Regions from separate parts of the Flavonifractor sp. genome, predicted to be linked through region 1. Evidence: predicted binding sites of a transcription regulator. Region 1 holds the regulator's gene; the other holds the start of a gene.
The links. The regulator LexA, encoded in region 1, represses DNA repair genes until DNA is damaged. The targets are predictions, from matches to a motif close to CNAACANNTGTTNG.
Positions count from the first base shown of each region.

Region 2: the regulator LexA is predicted to act here: its motif matches at 2,608-2,621, upstream of QZ378_RS07520 (putative DNA modification/repair radical SAM protein).

Region 1 is NZ_JAHZDL010000062.1:265-4,672, reverse strand. Features, by position in the region: gene QZ378_RS08925 (MATE family efflux transporter) at 1-1,089, shown strand, start outside; gene QZ378_RS08920 (DUF5655 domain-containing protein) at 1,086-1,466, shown strand; gene lexA (transcriptional repressor LexA) at 1,545-2,147, shown strand; gene QZ378_RS08910 (methylated-DNA--[protein]-cysteine S-methyltransferase) at 2,158-2,625, shown strand; gene QZ378_RS08905 (DUF6440 family protein) at 2,612-2,800, shown strand; gene QZ378_RS08900 (exodeoxyribonuclease III) at 2,797-3,558, shown strand; partial or broken gene QZ378_RS08895 (helicase-related protein) at 3,690-4,408, opposite strand, start outside.
Region 2 is NZ_JAHZDL010000046.1:1,902-6,309, forward strand. Features, by position in the region: gene QZ378_RS07505 (M42 family metallopeptidase) at 1-893, opposite strand, end outside; gene ybaK (Cys-tRNA(Pro) deacylase) at 1,138-1,614, shown strand; gene QZ378_RS07515 (DUF4358 domain-containing protein) at 1,690-2,547, shown strand; gene QZ378_RS07520 (putative DNA modification/repair radical SAM protein) at 2,659-3,939, shown strand; gene QZ378_RS07525 (TIGR03915 family putative DNA repair protein) at 3,936-4,408, shown strand, end outside.

The DNA.
Region 1 (4,408 bases):
AGCCGCTCCATCGGCACCCTGTTCACCCTCTTCGCCGCCATCGCCGTGGCCCTGGCCCTGGTGTTCGCCCTGTCCACCAACGCCATCGTGGCCCTGATGCAGGTGCCGGCGGAGGCGGTGGCCCCCGCCCGGCAGTACCTGTTCATCTGCGCCTGCGGCCTGGTGTTCATCACCGGGTACAACATGGTCAGCGCCGTGCTCCGGGGCCTGGGGGACTCCAAGCGGCCCATGTACTTTGTGCTGGTGGCCTGCGTCATCAACATCGTGGGGGATCTGCTGCTGGTGGGGGTGTTCGGCCTGGGGGCTGCCGGGGCCGCCATCGCCACCGTGGCCGCCCAGGGGGTGAGCCTCCTTCTGGCCCTGGCGGTGCTGCGGCACCGGGACTTCCCCTTTGACTTCAAGCTGCCCTCCTTCCGGCCCCAGGGGGAGAAGGCGGCCAAGCTGCTGCGGCTGGGCCTGCCGGTGGCGGTGCAGAACGTGCTGGTCACCCTGTCCTTCCTGATCATCACCGCCATCGTCAACCACATGGACGTGCTGGCCCAGTCCGCCGCCGTGGGGGTGGTGGAGCGGGTCACCGGCTTCATCATGCTCTTCCCCTCCGCCTTCATGTCCGCCATCTCCGCCATGACCGCCCAGAACATGGGCGCCGGCCGGCCCGACCGGGCGCGGCAGGCCCTGAAAGTCGGCATCCTCCTGTGCCTCATCGCCGACCTGGTCATGTTCGCCCTGATCCAGGCCTTCCCCGGCCAGGCCCTGCGGCTCTTCACCCCCGACGCCGAGGTGATCCGCCACGGGGTGCTCTACCTGCGCACCTACAGCATCGACTGCATCCTGGTCACCTTTGTGTTCACCCTCAACGGCTTCTACGCCGGCTGCGGCCGCACCGGCTTCACCCTGTTCAACGACCTCACCGCCACCTTCCTGGTGCGGGTGCCGGTGGTGTTCTTCATGAGCCGCATCGCCGGGGTGACCCTGCTCCAGATCGGCATCGCCGCCCCGGCGGCCTCGGCGGTGCAGGTGCTGCTCCAGCTGCTCTACCTGCGCACCGGGCGGTGGAACCGCTCCGTCCTGGGGGAGGGGAGGCCATGACCGCCGAGGTGCTGGCCTTCCTGGGGGGCGACCCCAGGAAGCTCGCCATTTTCGAGGCCTATGAGGCGGCGGTGCTGGCCTGCGGGGAGAGCACCAGGAAGGTGACCAAGACCCAGATTTCCTGGGGAAACCCGTATCTGTTCGCCATGCTGTCCCACCCCCGGCGGGCCGCCGACCGGAAGGCCGGCGCCCTGCTGGCCACCTTCGGCCTCAACCGCCGGCTGGACAGCCCCCGCATCCTCCAGGCCGTGGAGCCCTACCCCGGCCGGTGGACCCACCACCTGCTGCTCTCCCGGCCGGAGGAGGCGGACGGCCAGCTGCGGGCCTGGCTGGCGGAGGCCTACCAATTCGCACAGGCAAAACAGCGTGGGAGATAGAACAAATGTTTGCAATCGGGCCCCTTCTGTGCTATACTCACGGTAGATTGACGCAAACTGACATGAGGAGGGTCTGCCATGAGTGCGCTCACCCCCAAGCAGCAGCAGATCTACGACTTTATTCTCTCCTTCTCCGGCCGCCACGGCTATCCCCCGTCGGTGCGGGAGATCGGGGAGCACGTGGGGCTCAAATCCCCCTCCACCGTCCACTTCCACCTGAAGGGGCTGGAGGCGGCGGGGCTGATCACCAAGGACAAGGGGAAGACCCGGGCCATCACCGTCTGTCCGGAGCAGGGGGAGGCCGTCCCCGGGTCGGGGCAGGTGCCCATTGTGGGCAATGTGGCCGCCGGCGCCCCCATCCTGGCCCAGGAGTGCATCGAGGACTACCTGACCTTCGACACCGGCGGCCGCACCGGGGAGCACTTTGCCCTGCGGGTGCGGGGGGAGTCCATGAGGGACGCGGGCATCCTGCCCGGCGACCTGGTGGTGGTGCACCAGCAGCCGGACGCCAACAGCGGGGAGATCGTGGTGGCCCTCTTTGAGGACGAGGCCACGGTCAAGACCCTGCGCCGGAAGGACGGCCACGTCTGGCTCATGCCGGAAAACCCGGAGTATGAGCCCATCGACGGCGACGGCTGCACCATCCTGGGCAAGGTGGTGGCCGTGGTGCGGAGGTACTGAGGGTGACGCCATGAACTGCATCGTATTTGACGCCCCTGTGGGCCCCCTGGGCCTGGAGGAGGAGGGCGGGGCGCTGAGGCGCCTCTACCTCCCCAACCAGCCGGCGGAGCCGGCGGGGGAGGAGACCCCGGTGCTCGCCAGGGGCCGGGCGGAGCTGCTGGAATACTTCCGGGGGGAGCGGCGGGCCTTCACCGTGCCCCTGGAGCCCCGGGGCACGCCCTTTCAAAGGCGGGTGTGGGACGCCCTGGCGGCGGTGCCCTGGGGGAAGACCGTCACCTACGGGGCGCTGGCCCGGCAAATCGGCAGCCCCGGGGCCGTCCGGGCGGTGGGGCAGGCCAACCACCGCAATCCCCTGCCCATCTTCCTGCCCTGCCACCGGGTGGTGGGGGCGGACGGGTCGCTGACGGGCTACGCCGGCGGCCTGGACATGAAACGATTTTTACTGGAGCTGGAGGGAGCCGCGTATGGGAAAAAATGACCGCTTTCAGATTATCTACACCCAGGGGGTGGCCGACATCACCCGCATCCTGCTGGACACCGAGACAGGGGTGCTCTACCTGGAGATGGCCAGCGGCTACGCCGGGGGGATCACCCCCCTGCTGGACGCCGACGGGAAGCCCATGAAGTGGGCCCCCAGGGAGGGCCAGGCATGAGGCTGGTCACCTGGAATGTCAACGGCCTGCGGGCCTGTCTGGGCAAGGGCTTTCTCGACTTCGCCGCCCGGGCGGACGCCGACGTGATCTGCCTGCAGGAGACCAAGCTCCAGCCCCACCAGATCGAGCTGGAGCTGCCCGGCTATGCCCTGTACTGGAACAGCGCGGAGAAGAAGGGCTATTCCGGCACCGCCGTCTTCACCCGGGTGGAGCCGCTGGAGGTCACCTGCGGCCTGGGCATCGACCGGCACGACCACGAGGGCAGGGTGATCACCGCGGAGTTTTCCGATTTCTACCTGGTGTGCTGCTACACCCCCAACGCCCAGGAGGGGCTGGCCCGCATCGACTACCGCATGGAGTGGGAGGACGACTTCCGGGACTATCTCATGGAGCTGGACAGGGTCAAGCCGGTGATTTTGTGCGGCGATCTCAACGTGGCCCATGAGGAGATCGACCTGAAAAACCCCAAGACCAACCGGGGCAGCGCCGGCTTCTCCGACCAGGAGCGGGGAAAGATGACCGCCCTGCTCTCCAGCGGCTTTACCGACACCTTCCGCGCCCTCTATCCGGACAAGACCGGGGCCTACACCTGGTGGAGCTACCGCTTCAACGCCCGGAAGAACAACGCCGGGTGGCGCATCGACTACTTCATCGTCTCCGACCGGCTCATGCCCCGGGTGGAGGATCAGATCATCCACAGCGAGGTCACCGGCAGCGACCACTGCCCCGTGGAGCTGGTGCTGCGGGATACCCCGTAGTGGGCCGGACACCTGGCCGGCCCACTGTCTGCCGGGGGGCCCCTCGCGGGGCGCGCCTGTGCTGCGCCGCCCAATGAAATACAGCGCCCCCGCGCCGGGATGGCTTGCCATCCGGCGCGGGGGCGTTCCGTTTAATCGCTGAGGTAGTAGGGCTTCATCAGGCTGGGCTGCTCGGTGGAGTCCTTCTGCCCGTTGGAGCGGAGCACCACCTCGGGGGGCCGGCCGGGCCGGCGGCCCTTGGAGCCCCGGTTTTTCTTCCGGCGGGGCTCCTCTTTGTGGAGGGGCTCGGCGGCGGGGGCGGCCTTTTTCTTGTTGGCCTTCTTGGACTGGCCCTGGGGCTGGACGGCCTCCGCCTTGGGGGCCTTGGCCGCCTGCTTGGGCGCCTTGGGCTTTTTGGGGGCCTGTGCGCGGGGCCGGGGGGCCAGCAGGCGGGCGGTGGCGTCCATGATCACGTCGCTGGCCAGGGGGTCGGGCTTGCGGAAGTCGGCAAAGTCCGGCTCCGGCGCGCTGGGCCGGACGGGGTTGGTGGCGGTCAGGGCCTCCTCCAGGGTGGCGCTGCTGCGCTTGCCCCGGTTCCGCCGCTTCTTGGCGGGGGTCTCCGCCAGAGGCTCGGCCTTGGGGGCCTCCGCCTCCATGAGCTTCTGGTTGGCCGCGGCCTTGCGCGCCTCAGCGGCGGCCTTGTTGGCCGCGTCCCGCTGGCGGCGGCGCTCTTTCGCGGCGGCCCGGGCCTCCGCGTCCTCCGGGTTCACCGCCCGGCCCTTCTTGTCCTTGGGGGCGGGCTCCAGAATCTCCATGGGCCAGGGGTGGTTCTCCACCACCGGTACGGCCCTGCCGATGAGCTTCTCGATGG
Region 2 (4,408 bases), on a different contig from region 1:
CCGTAGTGGGGGTAGATGTCCACGGCGTAGTCCACCCCGTTGGCCTTTGCCAGCTCCACCAGCCGGGTCACCATGCCGTAGTCATAGGGGCCGTTGTTGTCCTTGGCGCAGATGGACACCTGGTACTCGGTGCAGTTCAGATCGTCCCCCACGCAGCCCATGTCCACCGCCAGCAGCTCGTCCACCACCGGCAGGGTGGCGCCGCCGTGGCCCACCTCCTCGTGGACGGTGAAGCACACCTCGGTGTCGTACCGGGGGCGCAGGCCGTTGAAGTGCATCAGCCGCAGCAGGGTCAGCAGGCAGGCGGCGCTGCCCTTGTCGTCGATGAAGCGGGACTTGAGGAAGCCGCTCTCCGTCACCTCCGTCTTGGGGTCGATGCACACGAAGTCGCCGGCGCAGATGCCCAGGGCCTCCACATCCTCCCGGGTGCGCACCTTCTCGTCGATGCGCACCGCCAGGTTCTTCTCGTCCCGGGGGCGGGTGAGCACGTCGTCAAACACGTGGGCCGCCGGGGAGAGGGACAGAATGGTGCCGGTGTATACCTTCCCCTCCCGGGTGCGGATGCGGCAGTACTCCCCATCCAGGGTGGGCAGGATGGGCCCGCCGATTCTGGTGGTCATCAGCATGCCGTCGGCGGTGATGGAGCGCACCATCAGCCCCAGGGTGTCGATGTGGGCGCACAGGCCGAGCTTCTTCCCCTTCTCCCGGCCGGGCACCGACACGATCACGCTGCCCTTGTTGGTGCGGCGGGTGGGGTAGCTGTGATCCCGGGCGATCTGCTCCACCTCCCGGGCCGCCTGTTCGGTGTAGCCGCTGGGGCTGTCGATGGCCAGCAGCCGCTGGGCGATGTTAAAGAGCTGCCCCCGCCCCTCGTCGATATTCAGATTCAGCATTTGCATCCGCTCCTCTTTTGTAGTATGATCAGCTTGCCCCAGAGGGCCAAAGCCCTTTGGGACAAGCTGCCGGACTTTCTGAACCCTTTTCTGCGGGTTCAGAAAGTCGTTTGATTGCACGCGAAAGAAAACCCTGACGGTTTTCTTTCACACGATCTTTCCCTCCGAACCCTGCGGCTTGGAGGGGTTTTCGACAAACCAGCCTACGATATATCTTATACCAGATCACGGGAGCGATGCAACCATGGCGGAGGAAAAAACCAACGTAATGCGGATTTTAGACCAGAAAAAGGTGGCCTACACCCCCCACCACTACGCCCACCCCGACGGGGCGGTGGACGGGGTGAGCGTGGCCGCCCTCATTGACCGGGATCCCTCCTGCGTGTGCAAGACCCTGGTGACCCAGGGGGCCAGCAAAAAATACTACGTGTTCGTCATCCCCGTGGGAAGGGAACTGGATCTCAAGGCGGCGGCCCGGGCGGCGGGGGAGAAGTCCATCGAGATGCTCAAACAGGCCCAGCTGCTCCCCCTCACCGGCTACGTCCACGGGGGCTGCTCCCCGGTGGGGATGAAGAAGCAGTTTCCCACCGTGCTGGACGAGAGCGTGGAGGGCCTGGACACCATCGTGGTCAGCGCCGGAAAGATCGGCGCCCAGGTGGAGCTCGCCCCGGCGGCCCTGTGCGGCCTGATCCGGGGGAAATTCGCCCCGGTGGCAAAATAATTGAAAAAAACGGGATCTTTTTCCGGGCCGCGCCGTCTAAGAGCCTGCTTACCCCAACACAGAAGGAGAATGGAAATGAAAAAAATCGGTACCCTTGCCCTGACGCTGGCCCTGGCCGGCTCCCTGACCGCCCCCGCCCTGGCGGCGGAGGAGACCGCCGTGCCCATCTCCGCCGACACCGGTTACGGCACCGCCCTGGTGCTCAACGGCGAGACCCTGGATCTCACCGGCATCCCCGGCGTGGAGGGCGGCACCCTGCTCCCCCTGCGCCTGCTGGCCGAGGCCGACCACGGCTCCGCCTACTGGGACGAGGAGAACAACGAGAGCTGGTTCTACTTCGGCGACAACCGGATTGTGGTCAGCTTCTCCGACAACAGCGTCACCGTCAACGACGCCCCCGTGGAGGTGGACGGCGTGGCCGTGGTGGGCGGCGTCACCTTTGTCTCCGCCGACGTGTTTGACGGCTGGGAGGGCTACACGGTGAACCTGAACCCCGAGCTGGACGTGAACCGCATCGACATCACCACCCCCAACAACGACCCCATGGTGAAGGCCGCCTACCAGATCATGGAGGACAGCGGCATGGCCTACGCCATGCGCACCGAGGGCAGCGAGGCCGAGCAGGCCTTCCAGCTGCCCGAGGGCTCCTTTGAGCAGCTCATCGCCTTCACCTCCATGAACACCACCCCCGACACCCTGGTGATCGGCAAGCTGGCCGAGGGCGCCGACGAGGAGGCCGTGAAGGCCGCCCTGGATGCCCACCGCCAGGCCCAGCACGACACCTTCTCCTGGTATCTGTCCCAGAACCTGCCCAAGGTGGAGGACGCCCGGATCCTGGTGGAGAACGGCTACGCCTTCTACCTGATCGCCGAGGACGCCGACGCCGGCGAGGCGGCCTTCCACGCCTATGTGGAGGCCCAGACCCAGGCCTGAGCGCCAGAGCGCACCGCGCCCGATCCCGCCGGGGATCGGGCGCGTTTTTTGCCCTTGACCAGAACGTATGTTCGAGTTATAATGGAGAAAAACGGGAGGGGGGAAAGCGGCGTGGAGCTGCTGGACAAGCTGACCATCCTGGCCGACGCGGCCAAGTACGACGCGGCCTGCACCTCCAGCGGGCTGGATCGCTCCGCCCGGCCCGGCGGGCTGGGCAGCACCATGGCCGCCGGCTGCTGCCACACCTTCTCCGCCGACGGCCGGTGCGTCACCCTGCTGAAGGTGCTGCTGACCAATCGCTGCGCCTACGACTGCGCCTACTGCGTCAACCGCCGCTCCAACGACCTGCCGAGGGCGGCCTTCACCCCCCGGGAGCTGGCGGAGCTCACCATCGCCTTCTACCGGCGCAACTACATCGAGGGGCTGTTCCTCTCCTCCGCCGTGTGGGGCGGCCCCGACCGCACCACCGAGGCCATGATCGAGACCCTCCGGCTCCTGCGGGAGGAGTACGGCTTCTATGGCTACATCCACGCCAAGGCCATCCCCGGGGCCGATCCCCTCCTCACCCGGCGGCTGGGGCTGCTGGCCGACCGGCTGAGCGTCAACATCGAGCTGCCCAGCGAGGAGAGCCTCAGCCGCCTGTGTCCCGACAAGGAAAAGGGGGCCATCCTGGCCCCCATGGCCCAGATCCGGGACGGCATCCGGGAGAGCCGCGGCGAGCTGGCAAAATACCGCCACGCCCCCCGGTTTGCCCCGGCGGGCCAGTCCACCCAGATGATCATCGGAGCCACGCCGGAGAGCGACAGGCATATCCTCACCCTCACCCAGGCCCTCTACGACAAGTACCAGCTCAAGCGGGTGTTCTACTCGGCCTACATGCCGGTGTCGGACAGCGCCCTCCTCCCCGCCCGGGCGGATTTCAAGCCGCCCCTGCTGCGGGAGCACCGGCTGTACCAGGCGGACTGGCTGCTGCGGTTCTACCACTTCCGGGCGGAGGAGCTGCTGGACGACACGGCGCCCAACTTCGACCCCAGGGTGGATCCCAAGTGCTCCTGGGCCCTGCGCCACCTGGACTTCTTCCCGGTGGAGGTCAACCGGGCCGACTACGAGACCCTGCTGCGGGTGCCCGGCATCGGGGTGCGCTCCGCACGGCGCATCCTCACCGCCCGGCGGGTGGGCCCCCTCACCTTCTCCGGCCTGAAAACCCTGGGGGTGGTGCTCAAGCGGGCCCAGTACTTTCTCACCTGCTCGGGGAAGATGCTGGAGGGCCTGCGGGTGAACCCGGACGGGGTGCTCCGCCACCTGGTGGCCCTGGAGAGGCCCGCCCTGGCGGGGGCGGAGCCGGAGCAGCTGTCCCTCTTTGCTCCGGCGGGACAGGAGGGGACGGCATGAGCTGGACACAGGTCTCCTATGTGTACGACGGCAGCTTCGCCGGGTTTCTCACCTGCGTGTTTGACAGCTACGCCGGCCGGGAGGAGCCCATGAGCTTCTCCACCCCGGAGGACGGGCGGCTCACCCTGTGGCCGGAGCGGCACATCGGGACAGACCAGGCCAAGGCCCGGCGGGTATACCAGTCCCTGGACAAAAAGCTGGGGGCGGAGGGGAAGCGGCTGGTGGTGCAGGGTTTTCTCACCTGCCTGGAGGAGAAGGAGCTCCACCTGTGGCGCTTCCTGCGGCTGGGCTACCAGCTGGGGCCCGGGTTCACCCGGGGCCTGGCAGACGAGCGGGTGGCCGTGGTGTGGAAGGCCGTCCAGCACCTGACCGGGGAGGCCCACCTGCTCAAGGGCTTCACCCGCTTCTCCGAGCTTGACGGGGTGCTGGTGGGGGAGATTGAACCCAAGAACCGGGTGCTCCCCCTGCT